3 regions of the Levilactobacillus suantsaii genome follow, and region 2 is predicted to be linked to each of the others. Evidence: predicted binding sites of a transcription regulator. Region 2 holds the regulator's gene; each other region holds the start of a gene.
The links. The regulator NrdR, encoded in region 2, represses ribonucleotide reductase genes. The targets are predictions, from matches to a motif close to ACACNATATATNGTGT.
Positions count from the first base shown of each region.

Region 1: H3M12_RS07620 (deoxynucleoside kinase) is a predicted target of NrdR. The motif match lies at 2,120-2,135, and genes of this name have one in related genera.
Region 3: nrdH (glutaredoxin-like protein NrdH) is a predicted target of NrdR. The motif match lies at 2,300-2,315, and genes of this name have one in related genera.

Region 1 covers NZ_CP059603.1:1,640,024-1,644,217, forward strand. The annotation lists gene H3M12_RS07610 (MDR family MFS transporter) at 1-911, shown strand, start outside; gene H3M12_RS07615 (DUF960 domain-containing protein) at 980-1,306, shown strand; gene H3M12_RS07620 (deoxynucleoside kinase) at 1,450-2,097, opposite strand; gene H3M12_RS07625 (hypothetical protein) at 2,475-2,858, opposite strand; gene H3M12_RS07630 (Cof-type HAD-IIB family hydrolase) at 3,185-3,958, shown strand; gene pgmB (beta-phosphoglucomutase) at 4,047-4,194, opposite strand, start outside.
Region 2 covers NZ_CP059603.1:2,200,568-2,204,761, forward strand. The annotation lists gene dnaI (primosomal protein DnaI) at 1-432, opposite strand, end outside; gene H3M12_RS10245 (replication initiation and membrane attachment family protein) at 433-1,824, opposite strand; gene nrdR (transcriptional regulator NrdR) at 1,827-2,342, opposite strand; gene coaE (dephospho-CoA kinase) at 2,416-3,015, opposite strand; gene mutM (bifunctional DNA-formamidopyrimidine glycosylase/DNA-(apurinic or apyrimidinic site) lyase) at 3,008-3,868, opposite strand; gene polA (DNA polymerase I) at 3,888-4,194, opposite strand, start outside.
Region 3 covers NZ_CP059603.1:1,329,992-1,334,185, reverse strand. The annotation lists gene H3M12_RS06145 (helix-turn-helix transcriptional regulator) at 1-784, shown strand, start outside; RNA gene ffs (signal recognition particle sRNA small type) at 900-986, opposite strand; gene tadA (tRNA adenosine(34) deaminase TadA) at 1,029-1,559, opposite strand; gene H3M12_RS06130 (class I SAM-dependent methyltransferase) at 1,577-2,191, opposite strand; gene nrdH (glutaredoxin-like protein NrdH) at 2,393-2,620, shown strand; gene nrdE (class 1b ribonucleoside-diphosphate reductase subunit alpha) at 2,718-4,194, shown strand, end outside.

The DNA of each region.
Region 1 (4,194 bases), 560 kb from region 2:
CCTTTACCATGGACTGGGGCGGGTGCCTCTGGTTATCACTAGGCCTGCTGAGTTTATTACTGACCTTTCAACTGTTGGGGGATGGCCAGTTAGGACTGATCTGGGTCATCGTGGGACTCGTGGTCACAGTCGTGGCCTTTTACCTCTTCTGGCGTCAGGAGAAGCGGACAGCCGACCCGCTGATTCCACTGTCGTTATTTAAGAACCGGACGTTCGTGGTGCAAAACTTGATTGCGGCGTTGGTCAGCGGATTCATCATGGGCTTTGAAGTCTATTTACCGACTTGGACGCAAGGCCTGCTGGGCTTACGCGCTTCGCTAGCCGGCTTTGCGATTACCCCCAGTTCATTGATGTGGATTGTGGGGTCGTTCATCGCGGGTCGCCTAATGGTTGAGCATTCGCCGTACAGTATCGTCAACATCAGTTTGACGTTTGTGCTGGTTGGTGGCTTGGCGATGGCATTGGCACCAGCAACGACGCCGTTTTGGACTTTCTTCGTGATAGCCGCTATCTGTGGGACTGGCTTTGGGATTACCATCACCACCACCACAGTCACTGTGCAAAGTAAGGTCTCTTCAGACGAGGTCGGTGTGGCGACGTCGTTCAACACCTTGTCCCGGACGTTGGGACAAACTATCATGGTCGCCATCTTGGGGATTATCATGAACGTCGCCATGGCTAAGGGAGTCGCGACGCATTCGGCAGCCTCGATGGGGATGATGAACCAACTGATCAACCCACAAACGGCCCAGGACCTTCCGGCTAAGCTCATGCCAATGTTGCATGGTATCCTGTATCAGGGATTGCACGCTATCTTTATCGCTGGCGTCCTCGTGATTGTCATTGCTTACTTAGCCAACGCGTTAGACCGGCATTCAGGGGAACGATCCGCACCCAACGGGGGTAATTAGTCCCGTTTTGACGAAATTTACGTTATAATTAAAGGTAACCGTTATTGGAAGCGAGTGGAGGCGATAGCATGTTTGAAAGTAATCACGCGCGGTATGCCAGCTACGGGACCGTGGCCGTTTTACCGGGAGAAATGATCGATGTTGTTTGGCAAATCATCGACCGGGATCTTCAGGGCCTGTTCCCGCTAGCTAACTTACTCACGTTTAAGCTGCATAATAATCAGGGCCAGACGACCTTCGAATACGTCCAGCAAGGTGACCAAGATGTCGCGCTGCGTGCCGATTTTGATACCCGTTACGCTTATCACCCGAGCTTGCCCGACACGGTCTTAGCTTACGACGATGGTGAAAGCCAGATTATCTTGTTACCTTCAGAAACGGCGGGGCGGGACTAATCCGCTCGGTATAACAACTTAGAATGCAACCTAAAGAGAGGACCGCTTTTACTTTGCCAGACGGCAGCGTAAAAGTGGTCCTCATTTTTAGTCGACCACAAAAAAACCGGGCCAGGCCCGGTTTTGAATGTCGTCAGTTAAATTTAAACGGTCGTGTCGACCCGAATGCTCTTCAAGGCATCGTCGATTTGTCCTAGAACGATGTCGATGTTACCTGGAGTCTCCAGGTCGTATTTTTGCAAGTCAATCTTGATCTTAGGGCTGACGTCGTAATCGTCATACCAGCCCTTGTACGCCGTCCACATCTTTTTGTAGTAGGCTTCCAGCGTGGGGTTGTTGTCGAATTGTTCGTAATCCCGCCCCCGCTTCTTGATGCGGTGGAGGATCGTATCAAAGTCAGCATCGGCGTAAACCAGCAGGTCTGGGGCCTTCTTGGGCAGGTCGTTCAACTCGTTCATCATGTTGTCGAGCAGGTTGAGGTAGACTTCCAATTCGGTATCCGTGATGTTACCTTCCGCGTTGTTTTCCCGCGTGAAGAGGGCGTCTTCGTAGATGGACCGGTCCAAAACGTTGTTGTTATCTGCCAGCGCCCGCTTAATCATGCTAAAGCGCTTGTTGAGAAAGTAGATTTGCAACAAGAACCCGTATTGCTTGGGGTTCTTGTAGTAAAGTGGTAACACTGGGTTATCACCGACCGGTTCGAAAAATGCTTGTGTGTTTAAATGTTCGGCAATTTTGCCTGTAAGCGTCGTTTTACCGACCCCAATCATTCCTGCTGTAATTATCACCATGATAGCCCCTCTTTTATTAGAAATACAAGATATAGTGTACTATAAGTTATTATCTTTGACCAGACCACAACATGTATTGTGGTGAATTTTTGCTAAAATTCTGATGTTCTCCGCTTAAGCAGGGGCGCGACGCTGGTAGCGATTGAGGATCGCGGCCAATTTTGGTCACCGTGTTAGTCACGCAGCGTCGGCCTACTAAACGGGCCTTATTAAGTCTAACCTTTCACGGCACAAAGTCAATATGATTTCGAGGAGAAAAATCAGGAAGGCGATTTCAAGTTTGGCGTCTAGCTGAGAGACTAAAACCGGCTGGACCACCAAAAGATGTGGCCCAGCCGGTTAACGAAAAATTGCGGATGCAAATAATAAATTAGAAATTAAGCGGTGTGGTCAGAACCTTGCCGCCGAGCCTTTTGGTTGACCCGCAAATGCCACAGCAAGAAGCCCACGCCAATAATCAGGGCTAACCAAGACCACACGATTAAATCAGCGTAGAAGCCCACGTCGGCCAAGCCGATGATCCAGGCTAAGATCAACATGATGCAGGTGGCAATGTCGCCGCTTAAACGCACGGATTTACGGGTGGCCAAGTAGACGATACCGCTGGCCAGGTAGAAGACGGCAACCATTAAGCCCGCTGAACCGGATGAATGGTTCCCGGCCGCCAAGGCGTCACCAATCCCCACAATTGATGATTGAACCAAAATAAAGACGGACAATAAAATCATTAAAATTCCCATGACTAACTTTGTTGTTTTCAAAAAAACAACCTCCTCTAGTAATCCAGCTTTTAACGTCTGCAGGTTTAGACGGGCCCCGGAAATGGACGGCCCGGTGAAAGGGCGTGACGCCGCTCACCGGGCCTTACTTACATTTTGTAACTGCTTTATAAATTATTCAATACTTTTTTGAAAGAATAGTTTTTCTTTCATTTATTTAACGATATTTGTAAAAATCAAAGTAACTTACAATGCAGAGCACGATGTGTTGGTAAGGGGGCCGGCTTGGCTCTACTGAGATAATATTGAAGTTTCACCAAGTGTTGTATAATGAAAGCGTTGACTACTTTTGATTTGGAGGGAATTTAATGGAGCGAGCAGTTGTTTTTTTCGACTTGGATGGCACACTCTTTGATGAAGAGAAGAATGTCCTGCCAAGTAGTATTGCCGCAATTAAACAAATGAAGACGCAAAACGTCTTACCGGTCATCGCGACGGGCCGGAATATCTTTGAAATTCAATATGTCTTGGACGCCACGGGCATCGATGACGTGGTCAGTGCTAACGGCAGTTATGTCCAGTATCAGGGCAAAAAGCTTTCCGCAGCGGTGATTCCCCAAAAGACGCTGACGGCGATTACTGCCTTTGCCAAAGAGCAGGGTGATCCACTGGGCTACTTTAACAACCGCGGCTTTCGGTTGAGCCAGGCGACAGATGACACGCGGGAGAACTTTAAACTCTTACGGTTGAATGCCGTGGTCGACCCAGAATGGTACCAGACCCAAGACATTAACTTTCTAAACGTCTTTAACCGCGATAAGGTCAAGTTGTACCAGCAACACTTTGCGGGTCAGTTGAGCTTCGTCCGGAACAATCCGCGGGCCCTCGATACCATGGTGACGGGCGTGAACAAGCAGACCGGGATTCGGACCTTCTTACGGGAAGCCCACCTGGAAGATGCCAAGACCTATGCCTTTGGCGATGGCTTGAACGACTTGCAGATGTTCGATGAGGTCGATGTGCCGATTTCGATGGGTAACGGGGTCGCCCGGGCCAAGGAAAAGGCCGCTTATGTGACGGCAACGAACCTGGAAGACGGCATCGTCAAAGGGCTACGGCACTTTGATTTGATTGCCGATTAGGGTTGATGATTATCTCGGACTAAAAAAGCGAGTTTCCCAAGATTTGCTGTCTTGGGAAACTCGCTTTTGGTCGTAATCAGCTAAAAGTTTAATCTAAATGTTGTTGGATATTTGCCAAAGTAACCTGAGCCGTATCGGCAAAGACCATGTCGGCGGCACTCAGTTCACTGGCGTCACCGATGCCCAGTGACGTTTCGCCGGCTGCGTTGATGGCTTGGACCCCAGCGGCCGCATCC
Region 2 (4,194 bases):
GTCCATCGCCCCCAAAAAGGCTTCCATTCGGGGGCCATCATTGTCGAAATTATCCAGGCGCGCCGCCCGAATACTTTTAGGCATGGCAATTGAGCGGACACGTTGCCGCAACTGTTGAGCCGCCTGCTTTTCTTGGGTGCCCTGGGTCGGCACGTACGCCACGTCTAACAAATGGTCAGCCACAATCAACCGGGGTTCATACCCCGTTGCAAAGATATCTTTGCCGGCTTTGACCTTATCACGTTCCGTTACGAACTCGTAAATTTTCGCCGCCGAACGGGTCAACACGTCGGGGGCCAAGTCAGCTTGGTGCGTCTGAATGAAAGCCGTGACTTCAGGATCTTTGGCAACCTTCGCCATCAACTGTTGATAGTTTTTAGTCAAATTCCGTTGGTTCATCAGGTCCTGGAGGCTCTTACTCACATCTTCCATTTAGGACTCCTCCTTTCCGTGGGGTCGTTGCTTAAAGCGGGCAATCCGCGCTTTTAAGTCCGCCTGTTGTTTAGCGGTTAGCTTGGTAGACGCCGCCTTTTTCGTAATTTCGGGGTTTTGGGCCCAATCCGGTAGGGTCTCGGTCACCCCGGTCCCCTGCCGGTAACTGTTCCGGCGTCGGGTCTTGGCTTGTTGGGTCGTTTGTTTGCGCGTCTGAATCTTGACCACCGCCTGTTCAGGTGTCTGAATAGCGGCTTTACTCCAGTCGTTGGCAATCGTGTCCAACAAATTCTTGTTCAGCGTGGGGCGATCTTCATCGACCAATACATGGTAAATCATCAGGTTTAAAACGCCCTGCGAAAACAGGTGCCGACTCGTCAAATCCTGAACGATTCGTTGCTCGCCATTGGTCACAAAACCACCGGTCTGCTCCTTGATTGAAGCTAAGAAGTCAGTGGGTGTCTTGGACGTCGCCGCTTTCAACAGGTGTTGGTTGTTTTTCGCTTCCGCCGTAGTATCAGCCGCTTGGGCCGGTGCGGCACTGGTGGCCGCACTAGTCGCCGCGGTTGGCGCCAATTGCCCGCGGTGTTGTTGTCCAAATTGCTTCACGATTAGGCGTTTGAACTGCTCTGGGTCGAACTGATTGGTAGCCAGATTGGTGGCTTCCCCAATGAAGCGCGCCATGGTCGGTTCATCCATGCCGTAGGTAGCGTGCTCCGTTAAGAATAACTGCCGGTGCGCCTGCACGGACTGCGGGTCAACGTAGGAGTGCGCCAAGATTTCCCCTAAGAGTTGCAGGTCGAAGTCCGCGGCATTCGTTCCAATTTCCGGCGCCGTCGACTTGGCCGTAGTCAAGCGGTCCCGACTACTGGTGATGGTGTTGGGCAGTTGCTTGAGTTCCCCACCAACCACTTGAAAGACGTCCAAGAAGGTCTTGGTGATGTCTTGTCCTTTGACCGGGGCAGCCGGTTTATTTTGGTTGACCAATTCCTGATAGAAATCATCCCCAACGGCGTCCAACAACTGCACACTCAGCAGGTCATCTTTTAAGAAGTCCACCGGTGCCAACGGTGCGTGCAACGTGTAGTTAAACGTTTGGAGGTCGTTGGTCGTTTCGACCGTGGTCGTCAGTAGTCCGGTCGCTTCCAAACGAATTCGGGCCGCATAAAAATGCGCCAGGTCCACCCCAAGCGTCGCGAGTAACACCGCGTGCCGGTGCAAGTGCGTCCGTTTGGGTAACCAAAAGAGGCCGCTAAACGCCGCAGCGGCTAGCGGCCCGATCACGGGCTGATAGAGTTGGCTCAACGTCTGCCAGCTCTGCTCCGTTAAACGATCGGCCAACCGGACGATAAAACCCGTTTTCGGACTCAGTTGATGCCAAGAATCCTCCATGCCTATTTCGCCTCACTTTGCCCCTTTGAGTGGTGATTTTGATCTTGCTGATCTTTTTTTAACTTATCCTTATCCAAAATATCTTTAAGTTCGTTGAAGAAAACGCCAGTATCCTTGAATTGCCGGTAAACACTGGCAAAGCGGATATAGGCAATTTCGTCGACATCGACTAGGCGGTTCATCACGTATTCGCCAATCACTTGGCTGGAGATCTCGTTGACCCCCAACGCCCGAACCTTATTTTCGACCTCGTCGACAATCTTAGCCATGGCGTCCATCCCCACCGGCCGTTTTTCGGCCGAACGGATGATTCCCCGTAAGATTTTCTCCCGGTTAAATTCTTCGCGTGTCCCGTTTTTCTTGATGACGAGTAACGGGGTCACTTCCACGCGTTCAAACGTCGTGAACCGAAAGCCGCAGCTCTCGCACTCCCGACGACGTCGAATCACGCGGCCATCGTCGGTCGGACGACTATCCACGACCCGGGAGCCATTGTGATGACAGTGCGGACACTGCATAATTGGTCACCTCATTTTTACTTTCACTGGTTAATAGTCACGTCGGTCGAGCCAGGTGCCGACACAACGCGGTTTACTTTTTAGTTGCGTCAAGCCATTTTACCACTTGTTGACGCGTTTGGGTAATGTCACCGTCATTGTCGATGACCACATCGGCCAACGCCACCTTACGGGCAAGCGGCCACTGCCGGTCGATGCGCGCCTGCGCGTCAGCGATTGACAAGTGGTCTCTGGCCATCAACCGCTCACGTTGCCGGGGCAAAGTCGTGGTCACGACCAGAACCCCGTCGACCAACGACTGTAGGTAACCCACCTCAAAAAAAGTGGGGGCATCGATGACCACCAATGGGGCCCGCTGCGCTCGATACGCGGCTAACTGCCGCTTGATTTCTCTTTGAATCAACGGGGTCGTAATGGTGGTCAATCGGGCTAATTCGGCCGGGTCATGAAACACCAATTGTCCAAGTTTGTGCCGGTTCAACGTCTGGTCAGCTTGCAGATAATCCGAACCAAAGGTCGCCACGATTTGGCGTAACCCGGAAGTCCCCGGCGCCACTACGATTCGAGCAATGACATCGGCATCGATGATGGGAATGCCATCCGCCTTAAGCCACGCACTCACGGTCGACTTCCCGGTCGCGATGCCTCCAGTCAACCCCCAGACCTTAGTCATCGGCGATCAGCTCCTCAGCGCCCGGAGGCAATGGTTGGCAGTGCGGACAATAGTGCGTTCCCCGTTGGGCCACTTTAATCTTGACAATGGCGGTCCCACACCGGTCACAGGGTTCGCCCTCTCGACCATAGACGTGCAAGTCGTTTTGGAATTGCCCGGCCTCGCCAAAGGCCGTCGAAAAGGAATGCACGGTGGTGCCATGCCCGGCGATGGCCTTCTTGATTTCGGCAATGATAGCCTCTCGTAAGGTGGCCAATTGCGCATCACTGACCGTATTGACCGGCGTCAACGGGTTGATTTTTGATAACCACAAGACCTCATCGGCGTAAATGTTGCCCAAACCGGCAATCCGGGATTGGTCCAGCAAAAACGGCTTGATGACCTTGCGCGATTTGCTAAAAATCTGGCGCATGTAGTCGAGCGTCAACGTGTCGGCCGTGGGTTCGGGGCCCATCTTAGCTAGCGACGGCATCGCCTCGGCTTCCGTGCCGGTCTTGACCAGCCGCATCCGGCCAAACTTACGGGTATCCGTGTAACGCAACTCCCGGTGATCCTGCAAATAAAAGATCACGTGGGTGTGCTTGGTCACGGGGCTCCCTTCAGGTTGCACGTCGTATTTGCCTTCCATCCGCAAATGCGACACCATGGTCAAATCCCCGCTAAAGCGGAAGAGCAAATACTTGCCCCGCCGGTCGATTTTTTCGATCTTACGGCCAATCAGTTCGGCCGTAAAAACTTCGGCGTCGGGGGTGACCATCTTGGGGTAAAAGACCGCCACGTGGTCAATCTGCGCGCCGCCGACCAGTTCGGTCAACCCCCGGCGGACCGTTTCAACTTCTGGTAATTCTGGCATCTCGTTTACTCCCTTCCGCCTATTTCAAATCAAACCAGGTCGGGCCGTAATGGCTTTCGACATTCAACGGGATTTCCAAATCCACAGCTGAATCCATAATCTTCGGGACCAACTTTTCCAAGGTCGCCATTTCTTCAGCCGGTGCTTCGAAAATCAACTCATCGTGGACTTGGAGCAACATGGTCGCCTGCAGGTCTTTGATGGCATCTTCCATCCGAATCATCGCAATCTTGATGATGTCCGCGGCACTTCCTTGAATCGGTGTGTTCATCGCCGTGCGCTCGGCAAACGAGCGCTGGTTGAAGTTGCGTGAGTTGATGTCTGGT
Region 3 (4,194 bases), 870 kb from region 2:
CTTGCTGGTCAATCTTCTGGCCCACCCACTGCGCATCCCCGCTTGGCAGACCCTGACGACCCCCCAAACAGCGCCAGCACCGGCCGCGCTCCCCTTCAAACGCCCCACCACCACGGCGCACCACTACCAAATCGAAGCCAACTTGATGGCCACGATTCGCACTGGCGACACTGACAAAATCACCGATTACTTCGCCCCAATGACTGCCATGCTGGACTTCTTTCAAAATCGCCTAGCCAACCGGCCACTACGTTCCTGTCAGGATATGTGTCTGGTCAGCAATACCATCGACCGCATTGCCGCGCGCCAAGGTGGGGTCCACCCCGGCGACCTCGACAGTTTATCGGAAAAATTTGCGCTTTTGATTGAACGTCAGCGGAGCATCGTTGGATTGAAGCGCCTCATCGTGGCCATGCTCACGGAATACACCCAACTGGTCCACGACCGGTCGACTGCGGGGTATAGCCCCCTCATTCAACGGGCCGTTGCCGCCATCTGGCAACACTTAGGCGATTCCTTTAAGGTCGCTTCATTAGCCCAGTGGCTCCAGACCAGTCCCAGCTACTTGTCCCGGCGCTTTAAGCAGGAAACGACCCAGACTCTTACCGAATTCATCACGGCCCAACGACTAGCTAGCGCTAAAACTTACCTGTTGAACACCACGACGCCCATCACCGCCATCGCCCTTCTGGTCGGTTTTAGCGACCCAACCACGTTCACCAAGCGCTTCAAACAGGTCACCCATCAGACGCCCAGCGAGTACCGCCGACACCCCCGGTCATAGATTGTCGTAGGTCCGGGCCACCAAAAAAGCGACTGCCCCCGTTTAGTTCGGAACAGTCGCTTAATTACTCAAAGAAAAAGAGCTCGGGAAAATCCCGGGCTCAGGTTATTTACTCAAAAACTTGAAGCACAAAGCGGAGCAAACTTAGTGCTGCTTCCTTCCGGACCTGACACGATTTGTAAGTCCACCCTTGCTTCAAGGCCTTAACGGCAAGTTCTAGTGTATCACGATTAGTGCAACCTGTCTAGTGACTTTCTGGTGTGGTCGTTTGAGCCTGTCGTTGCGCCTTTTTGGCCGCTTTGCGCCGTTTGCGCGCCGCTTTAAAGAAGCTCACCAGGCGTTGACTGGCTTCGGTGGCGTACAGGCCATCGGCAACCGTGACCGTGTGATTCAATCGCGAATCGGTCAGCGTGGTGTACAAGCTGTCAACGGCGCCGGCCTTGGGATCGGGAGCACCATAGAAGACCGTGGGAATCCGGGCGTTGATGATGGCCCCACTACACATCAGACAGGGTTCGATGGTCACGTAGAGTTGGCAATCTTCTAAGCGCCAACTCTTCAACGTGGCACATGCCTCTTCGATAGCCAGCACCTCGGCGTGCAACGTGGCGTCGTTGGCGTGTTCGCGTAAATTGTGGCCCCGACCAATAATCTGATCATCGTGGACGATGACCGCCCCGATGGGGACTTCGCCGATGATTGCCGCTTGGTCGGCTTCAAAAAGCGCCTCCTGCATGTAGTGGCGCTGAGCCACGGTATAGGTCGTCTGGTGCATCTGCCACCCACTTCTTTCTAAACTTCTGCCTGAAACGTACTCTCTAAGATATAGTAACCTTTATCCTTTTTCAGAATCTGGCAATTGCCAAACGTTGCCGTCATGTTTTTCTTAGCCGACGGGGCCCCCTGCTTCTTCTGCAGGACCACAGTCAACGTGCCTCCCGGTAAGAGGTGTTGGGCGGCTTCCGTCAACATGGCTGTGACCACGTCTTTGCCCGCCCGGACCGGCGGATTAGTGACGATGCCCGCGTATTTCGTGGTCCCAAGCGCCGCGTACCGGTCCGATTCGACGATTTGGACGTTCTCGATTTGGTTGGCCGTGGCGTTTTGCTGGGCCAGTTGTAGGGCCAGTTCGTTGACGTCGGCCATGGTCACCTGACGTTTAGGGTACTGCTTAGCCAACGCCAAGCCGATGGGGCCGTAACCGCACCCCAGATCGAGCCAGGGCCCCGCCGGTGTTTGGTCGGCCCGAAACGCAGTCAATAACACGCGTGAGCCGTAGTCCACTCGGTTTTTGGAGAAGACCCCGTTATCCGTAGTAAACAACAATTCGTTGCCTAACAAGGTGAACGGCCAGTGGTGTTCTTCGTGTACAATATCTGGATTTTGTGTATAATAGTGATTAGTCATTCTCTCGACCACCTTTTAGGTCTATTTTACCGTAGTTATTTCACTGGTGGCAACTAAAATAAATTTAAGCGGCTCAGCACTATATTTAGTAGTTATTGTATCCTTCAACCACTAAATATGGTGCTTTTTTCGATTGAAATTTCCCTAATCTGGTGTACACTAAACACATTGAGAAACAAATTTTTAGAGGATGTGGCAACCATGAAAGTAACGATTTATTCTAAAAACAACTGTATGCAATGCAAGATGACCAAGCGGTTCCTAACCGAACATAACGTGGCCTTTGAAGAACGCAACATTAACCAAAATCCTGAGTATGTGAGCTATTTAAAGGATCAGGGCTTTCAGTCCCTGCCAGTAGTGGAAGCACCCGGTCACAAGGCCTTTTTTGGGTTCCGGCCAGATCAACTACAACAGATTGCGGGTTAATGGATGACGTGTCGACAACCCCACCCGGGCGGCGTCGTTTCGCAAGACGTCGCTTTTGTTTTGACTAAATTCGGTGTAAGAAAGGAAGCGTGCGCTTATGAGTCTTAAAGACCTCCAAAACGTCACTTATTACGATCTAAATAACGAAATCAATATCCCCGTCAACGGCCAGATTCCTTTGAACAAGGACCAAGAAGCCTTGCAGGCCTTCCTAAAGGAAAACGTCCAGCCCAACACCAAGACGTTCGCGTCGCTGCGTGAGCGTTTTGATTATCTGATTGATGGCAACTACGTCGAGAAAAAAGTCATCGACGAGTACCCGTTTAGCTTCATCGAGGACCTTTACAGCTACTTACAAGCCCAACATTTCCATTTCAAATCCTTCATGGCAGCCTACAAGTTCTACGCCCAATACGCGTTGAAGACCGACGACAACGCCTACTACTTAGAAAACTTCATCGACCGGGTGGCCATGAACGCGTTGGACTTCGGTGGCGGAGACCAACAACTGGCCCATGACTTAGCCGACGAAATCATCCACCAACGCTATCAACCGGCGACGCCTAGCTTCTTAAACGCGGGTCGGGCTCGTCGCGGCGAATTAGTGTCATGCTTCCTGATTCAATCGACCGATGACATGAACACCATCGGTCGGACCATCAACTCCGCCTTGCAGCTGTCGCGGATCGGTGGCGGGGTCGGCATCAACCTCTCCAATCTTCGGGGGGCTGGCGACCCAATCAAGCACATCGATGGCGCCGCTTCCGGGGTCGTCCCCGTCATGAAGTTGTTGGAAGACAGCTTCTCGTACTCCAACCAATTAGGCCAACGGCAAGGGTCCGGCGTAGTCTACTTGAGCGTCTTTCACCCCGACATCATCGCCTTTTTGAGTGCCAAAAAGGAAAACGCCGACGAAAAGATTCGGTTAAAGACCCTGTCCTTAGGGGTCACGGTACCTGATAAATTCTACGAACTCTGTGAACAAGACGCCGATATGTATCTCTTCAGCCCCTACGACGTTGAACGGATCTACGGCAAGCCATTTTCTTACGTGGACATCACCCAGGAATACGACAAGATGGTCGCTAACCCGGACATTCGCAAGAAGAAGCTCAAGGCCCGCGAACTCGAAACCGAAATCGGTAAACTCCAACAAGAATCCGGTTACCCCTACATTGTCAACATCGACACGGCTAACCGGGAAAACCCCATCGACGGTCGCATCGTGATGAGTAATTTGTGCTCCGAAATCATGCAGGTCCAAACCCCGACCACCTACGATAACCAACAAAACTACCAAAAGTTGGGGACGGATATCTCCTGCAACCTGGGGTCGACCAACATCGTTAATTTGATGGCATCGCCAGATTTCGGTCACTCGGTCGACACCATGGTCCGCGCCTTGACCTACGTCACGGACCACTCCGATATCGACGTGGTGCCATCCATCCAACACGGTAACCACTTGGCCCACACCATCGGCTTAGGTGCCATGGGCTTACACAGCTACTTCGCTAAGAACCACATGATGTACGGGTCTAAGGACAGTATCGCTTTCACCAGCGTGTACTTCA